Regions from separate parts of the Bradyrhizobium sp. WBOS08 genome, predicted to be linked through region 2. Evidence: predicted binding sites of a transcription regulator. Region 2 holds the regulator's gene; the other holds the start of a gene.

Region 1 (4,057 bases), 1.6 Mb from region 2:
CGGCATTTCAGTTTATTCCCGTGTCCGGCCGAGGCGGGCTAAATTCTTCGTGGCTGGAGCCGCGACGACATCGGTCATAAGTTCGCCGCGACGATTGAATGGATCTGCATGTTGCAACGAACAATTCTCATCGGGCTGCTCGCGGCGCTCGTTGCCGCCGGCGCCTATTGGTGGCTCAGCGCGCCGAGGGTAGCGGCGGCGGGCAACGCGCCGGCCCATGTGGCCAACCTTGCCAATGGCGAGGTGATGTTCAACGCCGGAGGCTGCGCGTCTTGCCATGCCACGCCCGACCAGCCCGATCGTGGCAGGCTCGGTGGCGGCGTCGCGATCAAGTCGCCGTTCGGAACGTTCTATGCGCCGAACATCTCTCCGGATCCGAACGATGGCATCGGCAGATGGACGGACACCGACTTCGTCAACGCGGTGATGCACGGCGTGTCGCCGGGCGGGCAGCATTATTTTCCCGCCTTCCCCTACACGTCCTATCAGCACGCCAGGCGTGAGGACGTGCTCGATCTCTTCGCCTACTTGAAGACGCTGCCGCCCGTGACCGGCAAGGTGCGCGACCACGACATGCAGTTTCCCTTCGACGTCAGGCGCAATGTCGGCATCTGGAAGTTCCTGTTTCTGGATGACAAGCCATTCACCGCCGACAGCAGCAAGTCACCGCAACTCAATCGCGGCGCCTATCTCGTCAACAGCTTTGGCCATTGCGCCGAATGCCACAGCCCGCGCAACGCGCTGGGCGGCATCATCTCGAGCCAGCGTTTCGCTGGCGGGCCCAATCCCGAAGGCGAGGGCTGGGTGCCCAACATCACCCAGAAGCGCCTCGGCGAGTGGAGCGTGAAGGATATCGCTTATTTCCTCAAGAACGGCGAATTGCCCGACGGCGACAGCGTCGGCGGCGCGATGACGCGCGTGATCAAGAACACCTCGCAACTGCCCGACGAGGATATTGCGGCGATGGCGGAGTATCTCAAATCGCTGCCGCCGGTGGACGGTCCGCCGCGACCGAAGCGCAAGGAAGCGGGGGGCTAGCTCGTACCAAACGCCTTGAACGTGATGATGGTGAGGGTGTCCTGGATGCCCGGCAGCACCTGCACCTTCTCGTTGACGAAATGGCCGATGTCGGTGTCCTTGTCGACGTAGAACTTCACGAGCAGGTCGTATTGGCCGGCCGTGGAGTAGATCTCGGAGGCGATCTCGGCTTCGGCAAGCGCATTGGCCACCGTGTAGGACTGGCCGAGCTTACATTTGATCTGGACGAAAAAAGGAACCATCGCGGGCACTCCGAAAGCGTATTGTTCCGGCTAATAGGCCAAACCCGGCACGATTTAGCAAGCGGGCTTGCTAGCAGCCGGCGGCCGGCCCAAGGCCTTGCCGCTATTCTGCGGTCGCGCTAGGACAGGCCATGGCGGTGTCCGTATCCAGCAAAGGTGCCCGGCGATGACGACTCCGGTCGCACTCACCATCGCCGGCTCCGATTCCAGCGGCGGCGCCGGCATCCAGGCCGACCTGAAGACGTTTGCCGCGCTCGGCGTCTATGGCGCTTCCGCCATTACGGCACTGACGGCTCAGAACACGCGCGGCGTCACCGGCATCCACGCCGTGCCGGCATCGTTCGTCACCGAGCAGATCGATGCGGTGTTCTCCGATCTCGACGTCGGCGCGGTGAAGATCGGCATGGTGGCCCAGGTCACCAGCATCGAGGCGATCGCGGCCGCATTGTTGCGCTGGTCGCCGGGGCATGTCGTGCTCGATCCCGTGATGGTGGCGACGTCGGGGGATCGCCTGCTCGCCGCGGAGGCCGTCAATGCGCTGCGCACAAAACTGATACCGCTGGCGTCGGTGATCACGCCCAATCTGCCGGAGGCCGCGGCGCTGCTCGACGAGCCGGTCGCGGCAAGCGAAGCCGAGATCGAAAGCCAGGGGCGGCGCCTGCTGGCGCTCGGCTGCCGTGCGGTTCTGATTAAGGGCGGGCACGGCGAGGGCGCCGAGAGCACCGACTATCTCGTCAGCGGCGAGGGAACGCTCGCGCTGGCAGCGCCGCGCGTGGCGACCCGCAACACCCATGGCACCGGCTGCTCGCTGTCCTCGGCGGTCGCGGCCGGGCTCGCCAAGGGCGAGGATCTGGCAAGCGCCGTGCGCAACGCCAAGACCTGGATCAGCGCGGCGATCGCCGCCGCCGACCGCTTCAGCGTCGGACACGGGCACGGCCCGATCCATCATTTTCACAAGTTCTACTGACGCGGGCGCGCGGGAGCGCCGCCGCGCGCACTTTGGGGACACGCTAGCCCCCACATCGTCATGGGCGGGCCTGTCCCCGGCCATCCACGCCTTGCCACGCAGCACGAAGAACGTGGATGCCCGGGCCTTCGCCGCGCCGAAGCGGCTACGGCCGCGCAGGCGGGACAAGCCCGGGCAGGACGATCACCTCATGACGATCACCTTCTGCGGCGCCGTCGCCTGATTGTCGCATGCGACTGATATTCGCAGGGAGGGCGAGGCTAGGCGTGATTCGTATCTAGAGGTGCCTCAAGGGTTCAACCGGTCATCCCCCTGTCACGGGACATTGTTACAGGCTGGCGCATGGGAAGTTACGATGTGAGTGACGAGGGCCCCGAGCGGCGCTTTCGCACGTTGTTCATCTCCGACGTTCATCTCGGAGCCCGCGGTTCTCAAGCCGATCTTCTGCTCGACTTCCTGCGCTACCACGATGCCGACACGATCTATCTGGTCGGCGACATCGTCGACGGCTGGGCGCTGAAATCGAGCTGGCATTGGCCGCAATCGCACAATGATCTGGTCCAGAAGCTTTTGCGCAAGGCGCGCAAGGGTGCCAAGGTCATCTACATCCCCGGCAATCACGACGAGTTCCTGCGCAACTACTACGGCACGCATTTCGGCGGCATCGACGTGGTCGAGAACACCGTTCACACCGGCGCCGACGGCAAGCGCTATCTCGTCATCCACGGCGACATCTTCGATCTCGTGGTGCAGAACGCGCGCTGGCTCGCCCATCTCGGCGACAAGGCCTACGATTTCGCGATCCAGATGAATCGCCTCGTCAACTTCTTCCGCCGCTTGTTCAAGGTGCCCTATTGGTCGCTGTCGCAATGGGCCAAGCAGAAGGTCAAGAACGCGGTCAATTATATCGGCGCGTTCGAGCAGGCGCTCGCCGCCGAGGCGCGGCGTCACGACGCTGACGGGGTGATCTGCGGCCACATCCACTATGCCGTGATCCGCGACGAGGGCGACATTCGCTACATGAATTGCGGCGACTGGGTCGAGAGCTACACCGCGCTCGTCGAGCACGACGACGGCCGTTTCGAGATCATCACCTGGGCGGATCATCTGCAGAAGCCGGTGGCCGTGCCGCAGGTTGCAGCCAGAGCCGCATAACGGAGGCCGCCCGATGCGCATCCTGGTCGCGACCGACGCCTGGCACCCGCAAGTCAACGGTGTGGTTCGGACGCTGACCAAGCTCGCGGACGCGGCCGAAGGGCTTGACGTCGAGGGTTCCGGGGTTGCGTTCACGTTCCTGACGCCGCAATCGTTCCGCACCTTCGCGATGCCGAGCTATCGCGACGTACGGCTGGCGATGCCGCGCCCGGCTCGGATTGCCAGGCTGATCGAGGAGGCGCGCCCGGACAGCATCCACATCGCGACCGAAGGGCCGATCGGCCTGATGGTCCGCCGCTATTGCCGCCAGCGCCGGCTGCCGTTCACGACCAGCTTCCACACGCGCTTTCCAGAATATGTCCGCGCCCGCGTGCCGGTTCCGGGCTCCCTGATCTGGCGGGCGCTGCGCCGCTTCCATGCTCCCAGTCGTGCCGTGATGGCGGCAACGCCTGCGCTCGCCTGCGAACTGGCCGAGCGCGGTTTCGACAAAGTCCTGTTGTGGCCGCGCGGCGTCGACACAAACGTGTTCCACCCGCGCGCCATCGACCTCTGCCTGCCGGCACCGGTGTTCCTGTCGGTCGGCCGCGTCGCGGTGGAGAAGAATCTCGAAGCGTTCCTCGATCTCGATCTGCCCGGCACAAAGGTGATCGTGGGC
Region 2 (4,057 bases):
TTCGTGCAGAGCCCCTACGCCTATTGGAAGCAGCTCGCCTGGAGCGGCGCGCTGCTGATCACCCTGACCGTGCTTGCCCTGAACATTGGCGCCCGCATCCTTGGTGCCGAGAGGACTGCAAAATGAGTGAAATGTCTGTTTCCGTCAGCGCGCCGACCGTTCACCCCGGCTCGCAGCCGCTGCCCGAGGCGCCTGCCAAGGTCACCGCGCGCAACCTCAACTTCTACTACGGTGAGCACCACGCGCTGAAGAACATCAATCTGGCGCTCGGCACCAACCGCGTCACGGCCTTCATCGGCCCGTCCGGCTGCGGCAAGTCGACCCTGCTGCGCATCTTCAACCGGATGTACGACCTCTATCCGGGCCAGCGCGCCACCGGCCAGCTGCTGCTCGACCACACCAACATCCTCGACCCCAAGCTCGACCTCAACCTGCTGCGCGCCCGGGTCGGCATGGTGTTCCAGAAGCCGACCCCGTTCCCGATGACGATCTACGAGAACATCGCCTTCGGCATCCGCCTCTACGAGAAGATCTCCAAGTCCGAGATGGACGATCGGGTCGAGAAGGCGCTGCGCGGCGGCGCGCTGTGGAACGAGGTCAAGGACAAGCTCAACGCCTCCGGCCTGTCGCTCTCCGGCGGCCAGCAGCAGCGCCTCTGCATCGCCCGCACCGTCGCGGTGCGGCCCGAGGTGATCCTGTTCGACGAGCCCTGCTCGGCGCTCGACCCGATCTCGACCGCCAAGGTCGAGGAGCTGATCCAGGAATTGTCCGAGAACTACACGATCGCGATCGTCACCCACAACATGCAGCAGGCGGCGCGCGTCTCCGACAAGACCGCCTTCATGTATCTCGGCGAGCTGATCGAGTTCGACGACACCAGCAAGATCTTCACGTCGCCGACCGACCGGCGGACGCAGGACTACATCACCGGCCGGTTCGGCTGAGGAGACGCGACATGGGTACCGAACATACCGCAAAGGCCTTCGACACCGACCTCCAGGAGCTCACGCGCCTGGTCGCAGAGATGGGCGGCATTGCCGAGCGCATGATCGTCGATTCCGTCGACGCGCTGATTCGCCGCGACGTCGCGCTCGGCCAGCGCGTCGTCGCCATCGACGCCGATCTCGACGCGCTGCAAAAGCGCATCGAGGAGCGCGCCGTGCTCACCATCGCCCGCCGCCAGCCGATGGCGGTGGACCTGCGCGAGATCGTCGGCGCCATGCGCGTCGCGACCGACCTCGAGCGCATCGGCGACCTCGCCAAGAACATGGGCAAGCGCGTCGCCGCGCTGGAGACCGACTTCCATCCGCTCAAGCTGTTCCGCGGCCTGGAGCACATGACCGACCTGGTGCAGCAGCAGGTCAAGAGCGTGCTCGATGCCTATGCCGCGCACGATCTGCCGGCGGCGATGGCGGTGTGGAAGGGCGACGAGGAGGTCGACGCGATCTGCACCTCGCTGTTCCGCGAGCTCCTGACCTACATGATGGAGGATCCGCGCAACATCTCGTTCTGCATCCATCTGATGTTCTGCGCCAAGAACATCGAGCGCATCGGCGACCACGCCACCAACATCGCCGAGACCGTGTTCTACATGATCGAGGGCCAGGCGATCACCGACAAGCGGCCGAAGGGCGACATGACCAATTTCGCCACGACGATCCCGAATACCTGAAGACCTCAAGGAGCGACGACACCATGGGCGCACGCATTATGGTGGTTGAGGACGAGGAAGCTCTCACCGAGCTTCTGCGTTACAACCTCGAAGGCGACGGCTATGACGTCGAGACGGTGATGCGCGGCGACGACGCCGACACCCGCCTCAAGGAACACATTCCCGATCTGATCGTGCTCGACTGGATGCTGCCGGGCCTCTCCGGCATCGAGCTGTGCCGGCGCCTGCGCACCCGGCCCGAGACCAAGCAGCTGCCGATCATCATGCTCACCGCGCGCGGCGAGGAGAGCGAGAGGGTGCGCGGCCTTGCGACCGGCGCCGACGACTACATCGTCAAGCCGTTCTCGGTGCCGGAGCTCTTGGCGCGCGTGAAGGGCCTGCTCAGGCGCGCCAGCCCCGAGCGGCTCGCGACCGTGCTGGCCTATGGCGACATCGAGCTCGATCGCGACAAGCGCCGCGTCGCGCGCTCCGGTCGCCCGATCGATCTCGGCCCGACCGAATATCGCCTGCTGGAGTTCTTCCTGGAGCATCCCGGCCGGGTGTTCTCGCGCGAGCAGCTGCTCGACAGCGTCTGGGGCCGCGACATCTACATCGACGAGCGCACCGTCGACGTTCATATCGGCCGCCTGCGCAAACTGCTCAATCTCGGCCGCGAGCAGGACCCGATCCGCACCGTCCGCGGCGCCGGCTACGCCCTGGATGATCGCTTCGCGAAGGCGGAGCAGACGTAAGGCTCCAGCGAGAGCTGGTTTGGCGAGCTCAGCCGTAATCCCGGGGCGCGCGCAGCGCGAGCCCGGGATCCATAACCACAGGACGTGATTTCGCGAAGACTCGGGGTGACCATCTCGCGCAACGATTGCGTCCTGTGGTTATGGATCCCCGCGTTCGCGGGGATGACACCGAGTTGGTTGAGGCGCCGTCGTGTGACGGCTGCGGTCTTGATCAGCTAATTCCGCGCAGCTCAGCGCGTGGGCTTCGGTGCCGCGCGGCGCCGATCCGCCGCCGGCTGATACGCCACGCGCGAGTGCTGGGCGCAATAGGGCAGGCCGGACAGGGCCTTGCCGCCGCAGAAGAAGAAATCCGGGCTGGAGGGATCGCCGACCGGCCAGTGGCAGGTCGCCTCGTTCAATTCGAGCAGCGACAGCCGCTGGCTCATCGGCACCACGTTGTCGTAGGTGACGGGTTCGGCCTCGACCTCGACCTCGAAGGCCTGCGCCAGCGCGGTGTTGCCGCGCGCGATGGGGCGGGTCACCCGCATCATGTGCTGGGCGGGACGCGCCTTGCGCGGCCGGGGCGCGGCCGACGAAGGGCTCTTGGCGCGGCCGGACAGACCGAGCCTGTGCACTTTGCCGATCACGGCATTGCGGGTCACATTGCCGAGCTCTGCTGCGATCTGGCTGGCCGACAATCCGGCCTCCCAGAGCTTCTTCAGCTGCTCGACGCGATCGTCGGACCAGGTCAAAACCGTCATTGCACCCTTTCCCTCGCCGCGCGGCTGCCATCCTGGCGGTCCGTGCGGCGAATGCCTAAGCCTCGAAAAACCCGTGCCGCTCGAATCCCTTAGGGCTCGCCGGGCGCGCAACTGACGCCCGAACGTTTACGCCGGTACATGAGGACTCTTGGGATCAGAACTGCCGCACGAGATGTCGTATCTGACAAGCCAAACGCTACAATATGGCGTGACTCACGCGCAAGAGTCCGCCGACTCGCTTCCACATGTTCCGTGGTGAAAAACCCGCAAAATCGCCACCGCAAGACTACGGAATCCGCGTTTCATCACCGTTTCCCGGGGCTTCCGGGCGGCATTGACACCCGTTTCACCAGGCCTAAGATAGTCGCGCGTGCCGCCCTTAAAAGGCGGCACGTTTCGTTTCCGGGCCGGTCCATGGTGCGTTGCCCAATGCACGCCCCACACCGTCCGCAACATCAAGTGGCCGTCATGACTAACAGCGCAGCCCCGCATTTGCTCCCCGTTTTCGCCAGGGCCAACCTCGGTTTCGAACGCGGCGAAGGCTGCTGGCTGATCGCGACCAATGGCGATCGCTATCTCGATTTCACCTCGGGCGTCGCCGTCAATGCGCTCGGCCATTGCCACCCGCATCTGATTAAGGCGTTGCAGGAGCAGGCCACGAAGCTGTGGCACATGTCGAACCTGTTCCAGAGCCCGGACGGCGAGAAGCTCGCCGCGCGCCTGTGCCACGAGAGTTTTGCCGACCTGGTGTTCTTCTGCAATTCCGGCGCCGAGGCGCTGGAGGGCGTGATCAAGCTGGTGCGCCATCATCACTTCTCCAAGGGGCACCCGGAGCGTTACCGCATCATCACCTTCGAAGGCGCCTTCCACGGCCGCACGCTGGCGACGCTCGCTGCGACCGGATCGGCAAAATA

The links. Region 2 encodes PhoB, which activates phosphate uptake and scavenging genes when phosphate is short. Its sites were predicted from a motif close to TGTCATNNANCTGTCAT; they were not measured.
Region 1: the regulator PhoB is predicted to act here: its motif matches at 2,550-2,566, upstream of DCM80_RS06895 (UDP-2,3-diacylglucosamine diphosphatase).

The regions. Positions count from the first base shown of each region.
Region 1 covers NZ_CP028988.1:1,411,393-1,415,449, reverse strand. The annotation lists gene DCM80_RS06910 (cytochrome c) at 109-1,038, shown strand; gene DCM80_RS06905 (Lrp/AsnC family transcriptional regulator) at 1,035-1,280, opposite strand; gene thiD (bifunctional hydroxymethylpyrimidine kinase/phosphomethylpyrimidine kinase) at 1,447-2,247, shown strand; gene DCM80_RS06895 (UDP-2,3-diacylglucosamine diphosphatase) at 2,590-3,402, shown strand; gene DCM80_RS06890 (glycosyltransferase family 1 protein) at 3,416-4,057, shown strand, end outside.
Region 2 covers NZ_CP028988.1:3,049,263-3,053,319, forward strand. The annotation lists gene pstA (phosphate ABC transporter permease PstA) at 1-126, shown strand, start outside; gene pstB (phosphate ABC transporter ATP-binding protein PstB) at 123-944, shown strand; gene phoU (phosphate signaling complex protein PhoU) at 956-1,672, shown strand; gene phoB (phosphate regulon transcriptional regulator PhoB) at 1,696-2,403, shown strand; gene DCM80_RS14520 (GcrA family cell cycle regulator) at 2,634-3,143, opposite strand; gene DCM80_RS14525 (aspartate aminotransferase family protein) at 3,612-4,057, shown strand, end outside.